DNA from 3 places in the Bacillus sp. PK6-16 genome. Region 1 is predicted to be linked to each of the others. Evidence: riboswitches for the same ligand, from Rfam matches in the RefSeq annotation. Region 1 holds a riboswitch; each other region holds the start of a gene.
The links. Region 1 has a riboswitch for S-adenosylmethionine ahead of M1D66_RS25235 (cyclase family protein). Riboswitches for the same ligand answer to the same signal wherever they lie in the genome.
Positions count from the first base shown of each region.

Region 2: another riboswitch for S-adenosylmethionine. It lies ahead of M1D66_RS06155 (bifunctional homocysteine S-methyltransferase/methylenetetrahydrofolate reductase); the one in region 1 lies ahead of M1D66_RS25235 (cyclase family protein).
Region 3: another riboswitch for S-adenosylmethionine. It lies ahead of M1D66_RS10950 (hypothetical protein); the one in region 1 lies ahead of M1D66_RS25235 (cyclase family protein).

Region 1 is NZ_CP096511.1:4,919,200-4,922,352, reverse strand. It holds gene M1D66_RS25245 (ATP-binding protein) at 1-77, shown strand, start outside; gene M1D66_RS25240 (hypothetical protein) at 307-687, shown strand; gene M1D66_RS25235 (cyclase family protein) at 716-1,348, opposite strand; SAM riboswitch class I at 1,434-1,546, opposite strand; gene M1D66_RS25230 (PRK06851 family protein) at 1,696-2,805, shown strand; gene M1D66_RS25225 (nucleotidyltransferase domain-containing protein) at 2,917-3,153, shown strand, end outside.
Region 2 is NZ_CP096511.1:1,192,229-1,195,381, forward strand. It holds gene metC (cystathionine beta-lyase) at 1-72, opposite strand, end outside; gene metI (cystathionine gamma-synthase/O-acetylhomoserine thiolyase) at 69-1,181, opposite strand; SAM riboswitch class I at 1,276-1,386, opposite strand; SAM riboswitch class I at 1,590-1,699, shown strand; gene M1D66_RS06155 (bifunctional homocysteine S-methyltransferase/methylenetetrahydrofolate reductase) at 1,770-3,153, shown strand, end outside.
Region 3 is NZ_CP096511.1:2,125,828-2,128,980, forward strand. It holds gene M1D66_RS10935 (ECF transporter S component) at 1-255, shown strand, start outside; gene M1D66_RS10940 (YwiC-like family protein) at 438-1,160, shown strand; gene M1D66_RS10945 (hypothetical protein) at 1,191-1,382, opposite strand; SAM riboswitch class I at 1,505-1,603, shown strand; gene M1D66_RS10950 (hypothetical protein) at 1,704-1,961, shown strand; gene M1D66_RS10955 (SWIM zinc finger family protein) at 2,224-2,613, shown strand; gene M1D66_RS10960 (NAD(P)H-dependent oxidoreductase) at 2,637-3,153, shown strand, end outside.

The DNA of each region.
Region 1 (3,153 bases):
AACATCAAGGGAGTATCATGATCCAAAGTAGTGTAGGAGTAGGAACGAAAGTAGAAATTTTTTTGCCTACCTTTTAATGTATTGGGAGAAAAGATTTTTCAGAAAAGTGTTCTTGTTGTGTAAATATAAACATTTTATAAAATGTTTCAAGAAGGGTTTTTTTTATAAAATACTTCGTTTATAATGGAGGAAAATATCGACATGAGATTGATTGCTCATGTAGCGGTTCAGTAGTGTTATGAAAAGATAAGAAGGGGTGCACACGCATCCTTTTTTCTATGCAGATATTATGAAAGAGGTGGTATGATGGAATTAACATTAAATTCGACTGTATGTTTACACACGATTCAATTTCGAAAAGAGCAAAAGAATTATATTGTAAAAGATACAATTACAGGAGAAAAATATGAAATGCCGCCACTTTGGATTGATGCATTGGCAATGATGCGTGACGGTTTTTTATTGGGGGAAATTGAAGAGAAATTAAAAGAAGAGTATCCATCCGAAGAAGTGAATATGTTAGCATTCACGAGGCAACTGTTAGAACTAGAACTTGTTGAAATGGTAGATGGAGAAGAGATAGCTTGCACAAAGAAGAAAGAGATAGATTGTTTAGCTTGGGTGCGTCCTCGTGTGGAACAATTCTTTCTTAATTTAAATAGAAAATATAGAAGCAAAGACCAGTAGTGGCCTTTGCTTTTTTTATAGGCTGTGTTTAAAAAATAACAGCAAATGCTCTTGCGAAAGCACCGTCACTATTTTTAATTTTTAAAGGTGCTGCTGAGAAAAAGAAACGTTTTGCTTCGATAGCATCTAGATTTGTTAAGTTTTCAATTAAGTAAATATCATTCCCTAGTAATATGTGATGAATCGGTGATGTTTCTGTTGTGACTTCATCAGGAGAAATGAAATCTAAACCGATAGATTTTACTTTTAATCGCACTAGTTCTTTAGCTAATTCTTCAGAAAGATAAAATGCTTCCTTCTCATAAGCTTCTGTATTCCATTTTGTGGATAGATTAGAATGAAAAATAACAATATCACCTTCTTTTATGTCAGTATTATGCAATACTGTCTTAGGTAATTTTCGCTCTTGAATATGTGTTACATCTATAAGAACAGCTTCACCTACAAATTGATCCAGCGGTAATTGATCGATGGTCGTTGCGCCTGAAATAAAATGCGCAGGAGCATCACAATGCGTGCCAACATGAACGACAGAATGAAAATCTGTAACTTGATATCCTGATTCTTCAACACTTGTAACAGCTTCTAGTTGTATTTTAGGTGTTCCAGGAAATTGAGACATATTATTTTCAAATGTTTGTGATAAATCAATTACTTTCATTTTACATACCTCCAATATATGTTTTTCAAATAATAAAAAGCTCATCCTTCAGTATCAAGAAAGATGAGCTTTACATGCTAGTTGAGTTTTATCTTCCAAAATGCATTGCATTTTGCAGGAATTAGCACCTATTCAGTTTGTATAAACTGAGGTTGCTGGGCTTCAAAGGGCCGGTCCCTCTGCCTCTCTTGATAAAGAAGTATTCAGTTTTTAAAATCGGAATTTTCCGATAGTTAAATTGTAATTCATTTCCTTTTTGCGTGCAATACAAAATAGGTATTCACCCAAATAAAGCTGCTCGCATATTGTAGCTTATGTAAATAGAATGCTGCGAAGGAGTGAGTGCAGTGACAGGAAATGTATTAAATTATTATGCTGGTGGTAATACAGCTAGGGGATTTCACAATTTATACGAAGAGAATTTAAAAGGATTAGACAGATTATTTATCTTAAAGGGTGGCCCAGGAACGGGAAAATCTTCTTTAATAAAGGCAATAGGTCGTGAATGGATTGAAAAAGGATATGATATTGAATTTTTACATTGTTCTTCTGATAATAAATCGGTTGATGGTGTAATTATCCCACAATTAAAAGTAGGAATTGTTGATGGGACATCGCCGCATGTTATTGAGCCAAAAATGCCAGGAGTTGTTGAAGAGTATATAAATTTAGGAATTGCTTGGGACTCAGATAAACTAAGAAAGCAGAAGTTAGAAATTGAAAGATTTGTTTCAGAAGCAAGCAAAGCTTTTCAGTCTGCTTACGCACGTTTTAAAGAGGCATTGGTTATACATGATGAGTGGGAGAAGATATATATTGATAATATAGATTTTAATAAAGCAAATGAACTAACCAATCAGCTAATCCAGAAATTATTTACAGATAAAAGCGGGAGACAATTACTTGTAAAACATCGTTTTTTAGGAGCTGCTACACCGAAAGGAGCAGTTGATTTTGTTCCTAATTTAACAGAAGGGTTACCACATCGTTATTTTATAAAAGGGCGCCCAGGCTCTGGAAAATCAACGATGCTCAAAAAGTTAGCTAAGGCAGCTGAAGAAAAAGGGTTTGAAGTTGAAGTATATCATTGCGGATTTGACCCGAATAGTCTTGATATGGTTATCGTAAGAGAATTAGGTTTTGCAATTTTTGATAGCACCGCACCACATGAATATTTTCCAAGTCGCGAGGGTGATGAAATTATTGATATGTATGCCCTTATTGTTACGCCAGGGACGGATGAGAAATATGCGAAGGAAATTCGTGATGTTTCCATTCAATATAAAGCAAAAATGAATGAGGCGATGTCTTTCTTAGCGAAAGCAAAATCGATTCGTGATAAATTAGAACGAATTTATATTGCTGCTATGGATTTTTCAATAGTAGATGCATATAAAGAGGAGATTCAAAAAGAGTTTGAACGAATTGCTGCTACTGTAATTGAAAAGCAACAATAGACGTTTCATTAGGCTGTCAGTAATTTCTGACAGTTTTTTTAGTATGTAGTAAAATTAATAGTGTATTGTCGAATTTCCAGGGAAATAATCAAAAAATGGAGATGTTATGAAATGAGAGAGAAAATCGAGTTGGAGTTAGAAAGAATTGAAAAAGAGAATGATGTAAAAATTTTATTTGCGGTGGAATCAGGGAGTCGTGCTTGGGGGTTTCCATCGAAAGATAGCGATTATGATGTTAGGTTTGTTTATATACATCCGGTAGAATGGTATTTATCAATTCATGACAAACGAGATGTAATTGAATATCCAATTAGTGATGATTTAGATATAAGTGGTTGGGATATTAAA
Region 2 (3,153 bases), 1.6 Mb from region 1:
GTTCACAGCGCCTGTTTGCGAGTCGTGTTTATATTGGTTGTGTAGTAAGAGTGTATCTATAGAATAGCTCATATTCTTACACCTTCTTTTACGAGTTTAATTGCTTGCTTTAAGTCTTGAATTAAATCGTTACTATTTTCAATGCCAACTGAGAATCGAAGAAGACGATTGCATACGCCGTTTGCTGTTCTAATTTCTTCAGGAATATCAGCATGTGTTTGCGTTGCTGGATAAGTCATTAAACTTTCTACACCACCAAGACTTTCGGCAAATGTAATTAAGGATAAAGATTGTAAGAATGGATTAATCCAAGCTTCATCTTTAAGGCGGAATGAGATCATGCCACCTCTTCCTGGATAAAATACATCTGTCACCCCGTCCTCATCATTTAAATACGCAACAACTGCTTTCGCATTTTCTTCATGTTGCCTCATGCGAAGCGCTAACGTTTTCATACCGCGAATTAATAACCATGAGTCAAATGGGCTTAAAACTGCACCTGATGCATTATGATAATGAGCGATTTCCTCGCAAAGTTCCTTTCCTTTTGCAACGACAAGCCCGCTTAGTACATCGTTATGTCCCCCTAAATATTTCGTTGCGCTATGAAGTACAATGTCAGCACCTTCTGTTAATGGTTGCTGTATATAAGGTGTGTAGAAAGTGTTGTCTACAATAAGAAGTAGTCCGTTCCTTTTCGCTACAGTTGCGACAGCAGCAATATCAGTAACTTGCATTAATGGATTAGTTGGAGTTTCTATGAAAATAGCCTTCGTTTCAGTTGTGATAGCTTGCTCAATTTGTTTAATAGACTGTGTATTTACGTATCTACATCGAACATTCCACTTTTTTTCATGCTCAGAAAATAATCGATACGTTCCCCCGTATAAATCTTCAGATACAATAAGTTCGTCTCCAGAGCGGAATAGAGAAAGGACGAGGAGAACAGCCGCCATCCCTGAACTACAGGCATAACCTTGTTCGCCACATTCTAAGTCTGCAATCGCCTGTTCTAAAAGACCGCGAGTTGGATTGCCAGTTCGTGAATAGTCAAAGCCAGTAGATTTACCAATTCCTTCGTGACGATAAGCGGTTGAGAAATAAACTGGTGGATTAACCGTTCCAGTTGTAGTTTCACTGCGATTTCCGATTTGTGCTAGTTTTGTTTCGATTGTTGACATGTGAAAATTCCTCCTTTTTAAATTGAAACATTAAGTGAATATAAAATAAAAAAAGCCTTCTAAGAAGAAGGCTTTCGGTTTGAATAGAGTCTTCTTCTCATCTGTCAAATCTTTCACAATTTGCTGGAATTAGCACCTTATTAACAAAATGTTAATGGTTGCTGAGGCGTCACAGGGCCAGTCCCTCTACCTCTCTAGATAAGAATGTTCGTATGAAATTTTTATTATGTTTTTAACTTTACAATAAAATATAACTGAATTGCAACTTTATTTTAAATAATTTTTATTTTTCCGCAAGTGTCATTGACTTTTACTTTTGTGCATGCTAAATTTATTAAAAAATTAACAAACATTGTTAAAAGGGGAACGCATTTCCTTTTAGCTACATAAATAAAATAATAAAGACAACTCTTATTGAGAGCGGTGGAGGGAAAGGCCCTGTGAAACCCGGCAACCTTCAAACGAAATGTTTGAAACGGTGCTAATACCTGCAAAACGAATGTTTTGCATAATAAGAGGAGGAACGATTATGTCCCCCTCTTCAAAGTGAAGAGGGGGTTTTTATATTGATAGAAATGAGGGAGATTCGTGAAATTACTAGATTTATTATCAAACGGAATTGTAATAGGTGATGGTGCGGTTGGGACGTTATTGCATTCACATGGTTTGCAAAGTAGCTTTGAAGAATTGAATGTATCTGATCCAGACTTAATTATATCGATTCATAAACAATATGTAGCTGCTGGAGCAGATGTAATTCAAACGAATACGTATGGAGCAAATGAAGCGAAATTACGTATGTATGGTTTAGAAAATCAAGTTATAGAAATTAATAGAGCGGCAGTAAAACTGGCGAAAGCATCTGTGACAGATAAAAATGCAATTTTAGGAACAATTGGTGGTATGAAACATATCGGAGCTGTTACAACGACTGATATGGAAAGAGAGTTTATGTTACTTGAACAGGCAGGGGCTTTACTAGAAGAACAGGTTGATGGATTACTATTAGAAACTTTTTACGATGAATTTGAATTACTTCATGCCGTTAAAGTATTGCGTAAGCAAACGAATATTCCAATTGTTGCGCAATTAGCGTTACATGAAGCAGGTACGACTCAAAATGGAAATGATGTCAATGAAATATTAAAGCAACTTATAGATTACGGTGCAAATGTTGTTGGATTGAATTGTCAACTAGGGCCGCTTCATATGACGGAAGCTTTCAAAATGATATCGATTCCTCAAAATGGCTATTTATCAGCATACCCAAATGCAGGCCTCCCGAATTATGTGGAGGGACGTTACGTATATGAGGGAAGCCCAGCTTATTTTGAAGCGATGACACCGAGATTTATTGAGCAAGGTATTCGGTTATTGGGTGGTTGTTGTGGTACGACTCCAGAACATATTCAAAGTATGAAGCGCGCTGTTGCGAATATTACCCCTGTAATAGAAAAAGACACGATTCAAAGGCCGAAAGTCGTTCATACGCATGAGAAACGTTCGAAGGCTCACGTCACTCTAGCAGAGAAAGCGAAAAAACAAACGACAGTTGTAGTGGAATTAGATCCACCGAAAACGTTAGATACACAGCGTTTTTTTGAAGGAGCAAGAGCGTTAAAAAGAGCGGGAGCAGATGCTATTACTCTAGCAGATAATTCATTAGCATCGCCTCGTGTTTCTAATATGGCGATGGGTGCGTTATTAACGAAGCATGATATCCCAGTATTGACGCATTTAACGTGTAGAGATCATAACGTCATTGGACTACAATCTCATTTGTTAGGTTTATCGGCGTTAGGGATGGAAGAAGTGTTAGCTTTAACTGGTGATCCAGCGCGCGTTGGTGATTTTCCCGGTGCCACTTCTGTATATGATTTATCCTCTATTGAGCTTATTAAAATGATTAAAGAAATGAACGATGGACGTTCAATTTTAGGGAAATCAATTGGACCGGCGACAAGGTTTTCTG
Region 3 (3,153 bases), 2.5 Mb from region 1:
TGGGGGAGACTTCTTTACGGAGTAATTGTTGGCTTTTTATTTGGCTGGATTATGAATTTCTGGGGCCTTCTCGGTTTTATACGAGAAGCAACATGGGAAACTGTCATTTCGTATTATATCGCAAGTTTTTACTTTGATTTGAGCCATGCGATTTCGAATGTTATTTTCTTATTACTATTTAGTACTTCATGGATTACGATTCTTACAAGATTTAAAAAGAAATACGGTATATTAGATGAGCATAACGTGACATAGAAAAGCATACTCATATAAGGTAGGGTCGCGACTTACATATTCGTTTGCCTCTTTCATGCTTCTTACATAATGTAAGGAGCATTTTTTTGTCAAAAAATCGTTTCAATATGCATCCGCTATTATATAAAATTATTTGTATAATTGTAGGTGAGAACTTTTTTCAAAAGGGAGGTGTATAGTTAATGAAGTTAGTTATTCCGAAGCAACATGGTGCATGGGCTATGCTTGTTATTCCTTTTTTATTAAGTGTCGTACTTGGGAAACCTACTATTTATCATATTCCATTGTTTTTAGCGTGGTTCTTTATCTATTTAGCCACATATCCATTTCTTACGTACATAAAGCAAAGACGAAAAAAAGAGTTTTTACAAGCTGCCATTGTTTATTTTATTATTGCGTTCCTATTTGGGGTGATTTCTTTATTATATGAGTGGCGAATTCTTTTATTCGTAATAGTAATGATTCCATTATTTATAGTGAATATGTATTACGCTCGTCAAAAAAATGAAAGAGCACTATTAAATGATATTTGTGCGATTATTGTGTTTTGTATCGGTGGGTTAATTAGTTATTACTTTTCAATGAAGCAAATCGATCATACAGCTATATTCATTGCACTTATTTCATTTTTATACTTTTTAGGTAGTACGTTCTATGTGAAAACGATGATTCGTGAAAAAAATAATCCGAAGTATCGTCTTATATCTTGGGGATATCATATCGTATTAACGATAATTGTATTTGCGATTAATCCGTGGTGTTCTCTCATTTTTATACCAAGTGTCATTCGAGCGATTATGTTGTATGGTAAAAAAATTTCTATTATAAAAGTAGGAATTTTAGAAATTGCTAATTCTGTATATTTTTTAATCATAACGGCAATAATTATGAAGTATGCCATTTGAAAAAACTTCCCATCAATTGATGGGAAGTTTTTAATCTTTTTCTAAAATGTGAACGGTGTACTCGCAACGTTGAATAGCTTGTTCAACAGCATAAAGTGATTGTTCAATACGAGCGCGATTAAAATCTTTTTCAACTGTTTCGAGCGCTTCTTCTAAACAATTTTTAGCTTCTTGTAATGATTGAAAAGAATCTTGTACATATCCGCGAGCATTTTGATGCATTTCATAATCCTCCTTGCGTGTTCGTATATGGGTAGTATGAACAGTAAGGAAGAAAATATAATTTATTATATTTGTTTGACAATTAAAGTGGAATTACGTATAGTAAGAATTAAGTGAATATTTTCTTATCCAGAGAGGTGGAGGGACTGGCCCGATGAAACCCAGCAACCGCGATGCAGGTGCTAATTCCAGCAGAACATATTTGTTCTGGGAGATAAGACGAAGATATATACGTAACTTCTTCTTATCGGAGAGGTTTTTTTATTGCAAAAAAACCGATTACGAAAATTTATATTAAGAAGAAAGGGGTTGCGCATTACTGTGACACTCGAAAAATACGTAAAACTGCGTAGTACAGTTTATGAATATATGATAGAGCAAGATAAGCCGATATCATTGTTAGATATTCAAGAACATATCGTTTCGCATCATGAAGGAAAATTCACGAAAAAGATGTTGCATCAATTTTATTTATCAAGATTATTAGACGAACTAAAACTGGATGGGAAAATTACATTAGCTGATGAATATCTCTATGCTGAAAAAGGGGTATTGTATAAGGCGAGAAAAGGGAGCTAAGCTCTCTTTTTTTCTTAAAATAACGGAGTATGTAGAGTAAAAGACTGCTAAAGCAGCCTGATACAGGGAATGGTGTTGAGTGTGTAGTGTCAAAAATTGAATGTGCCTGAAAGAGGCAATTCATATCGGCTGCAAATGAAAAGAGACACCTTCGCCGAATAGGTGTCAGTCGTTTTGTCACGTAGACTTGCTACTTAACAGTAATTAGAATAACATGCAGGATTTTCGAAGTCAAAAGGGAATTAAAGGAAGGGGTACAATTATGTACGCTTACTTATTAAAAGATATAACGAAATGGATCCCAAAGTACATTGTAGATAAGGGATATGAATATTATGAAGATGGGCATGTAGAAGATGTTGAAATACAAGATAAAAAAGTGTTTGCTTTCGTTACTGGAAATGCAGGGAATTATGAAGTAGTTATCGATCTCGAAGATTTTTCAGAAAGTAACTGTGAGTGTCCCTATGAAAATTATTGTAAACATATGGCGGCAGTTGTTTATGATATGCAAGGTGCTGGTGAGAGTGCAGTTAAAGAGAAACTGAAAGATTTAGAAAAAGAAGAGTTACTTATATTATTAAATCGATTGTTGCAAAGTTCGAAAAACGTACAAATTGTAGAGAAGATGTTAAAGAAGGGGAAACTTTAACGTATAGAGGGAGTTGTTTTGTAGTGAACGTACTAATTATATATGCTCATCCTAGTCCTTCCAGTTTTAACGCGGCGATTTTCAATCATGTGCAAAAAGGACTACAGGAAACAAATCATTCAGTTACCGTACTTGATTTATACAAAGAACAATTTGATCCAGTCCTCGTATTCAATGAAGAGAAGAAAAGACGTGATTTAGTAAATGAAGAGGAAACTGCTCGGTACAGAATGTTAGTAGAAGAAGCAGATACACTTCTATTTATCTATCCAATATGGTGGTGGGGGATGCCAGCAATTTTAAAAGGTTTTATTGATCGTATTTTCGTAGCTGGATTTGCTTATAAATATGAAGGGGCTCTGCCGAAAGGATTATTGCAAGGGAAAAAAGCGTGGGTTATTAATACGTTAGACTCGCCTCTATGGTACGTCGCATTGTTATATCGATCAGCAGATTGGATTATAATGAAGAGAGGTGTTTTACGTTTTTGTGGCATTCGCGATATAAAACGGTCAGTGTTTCAATCTGTGAAAACGAGTA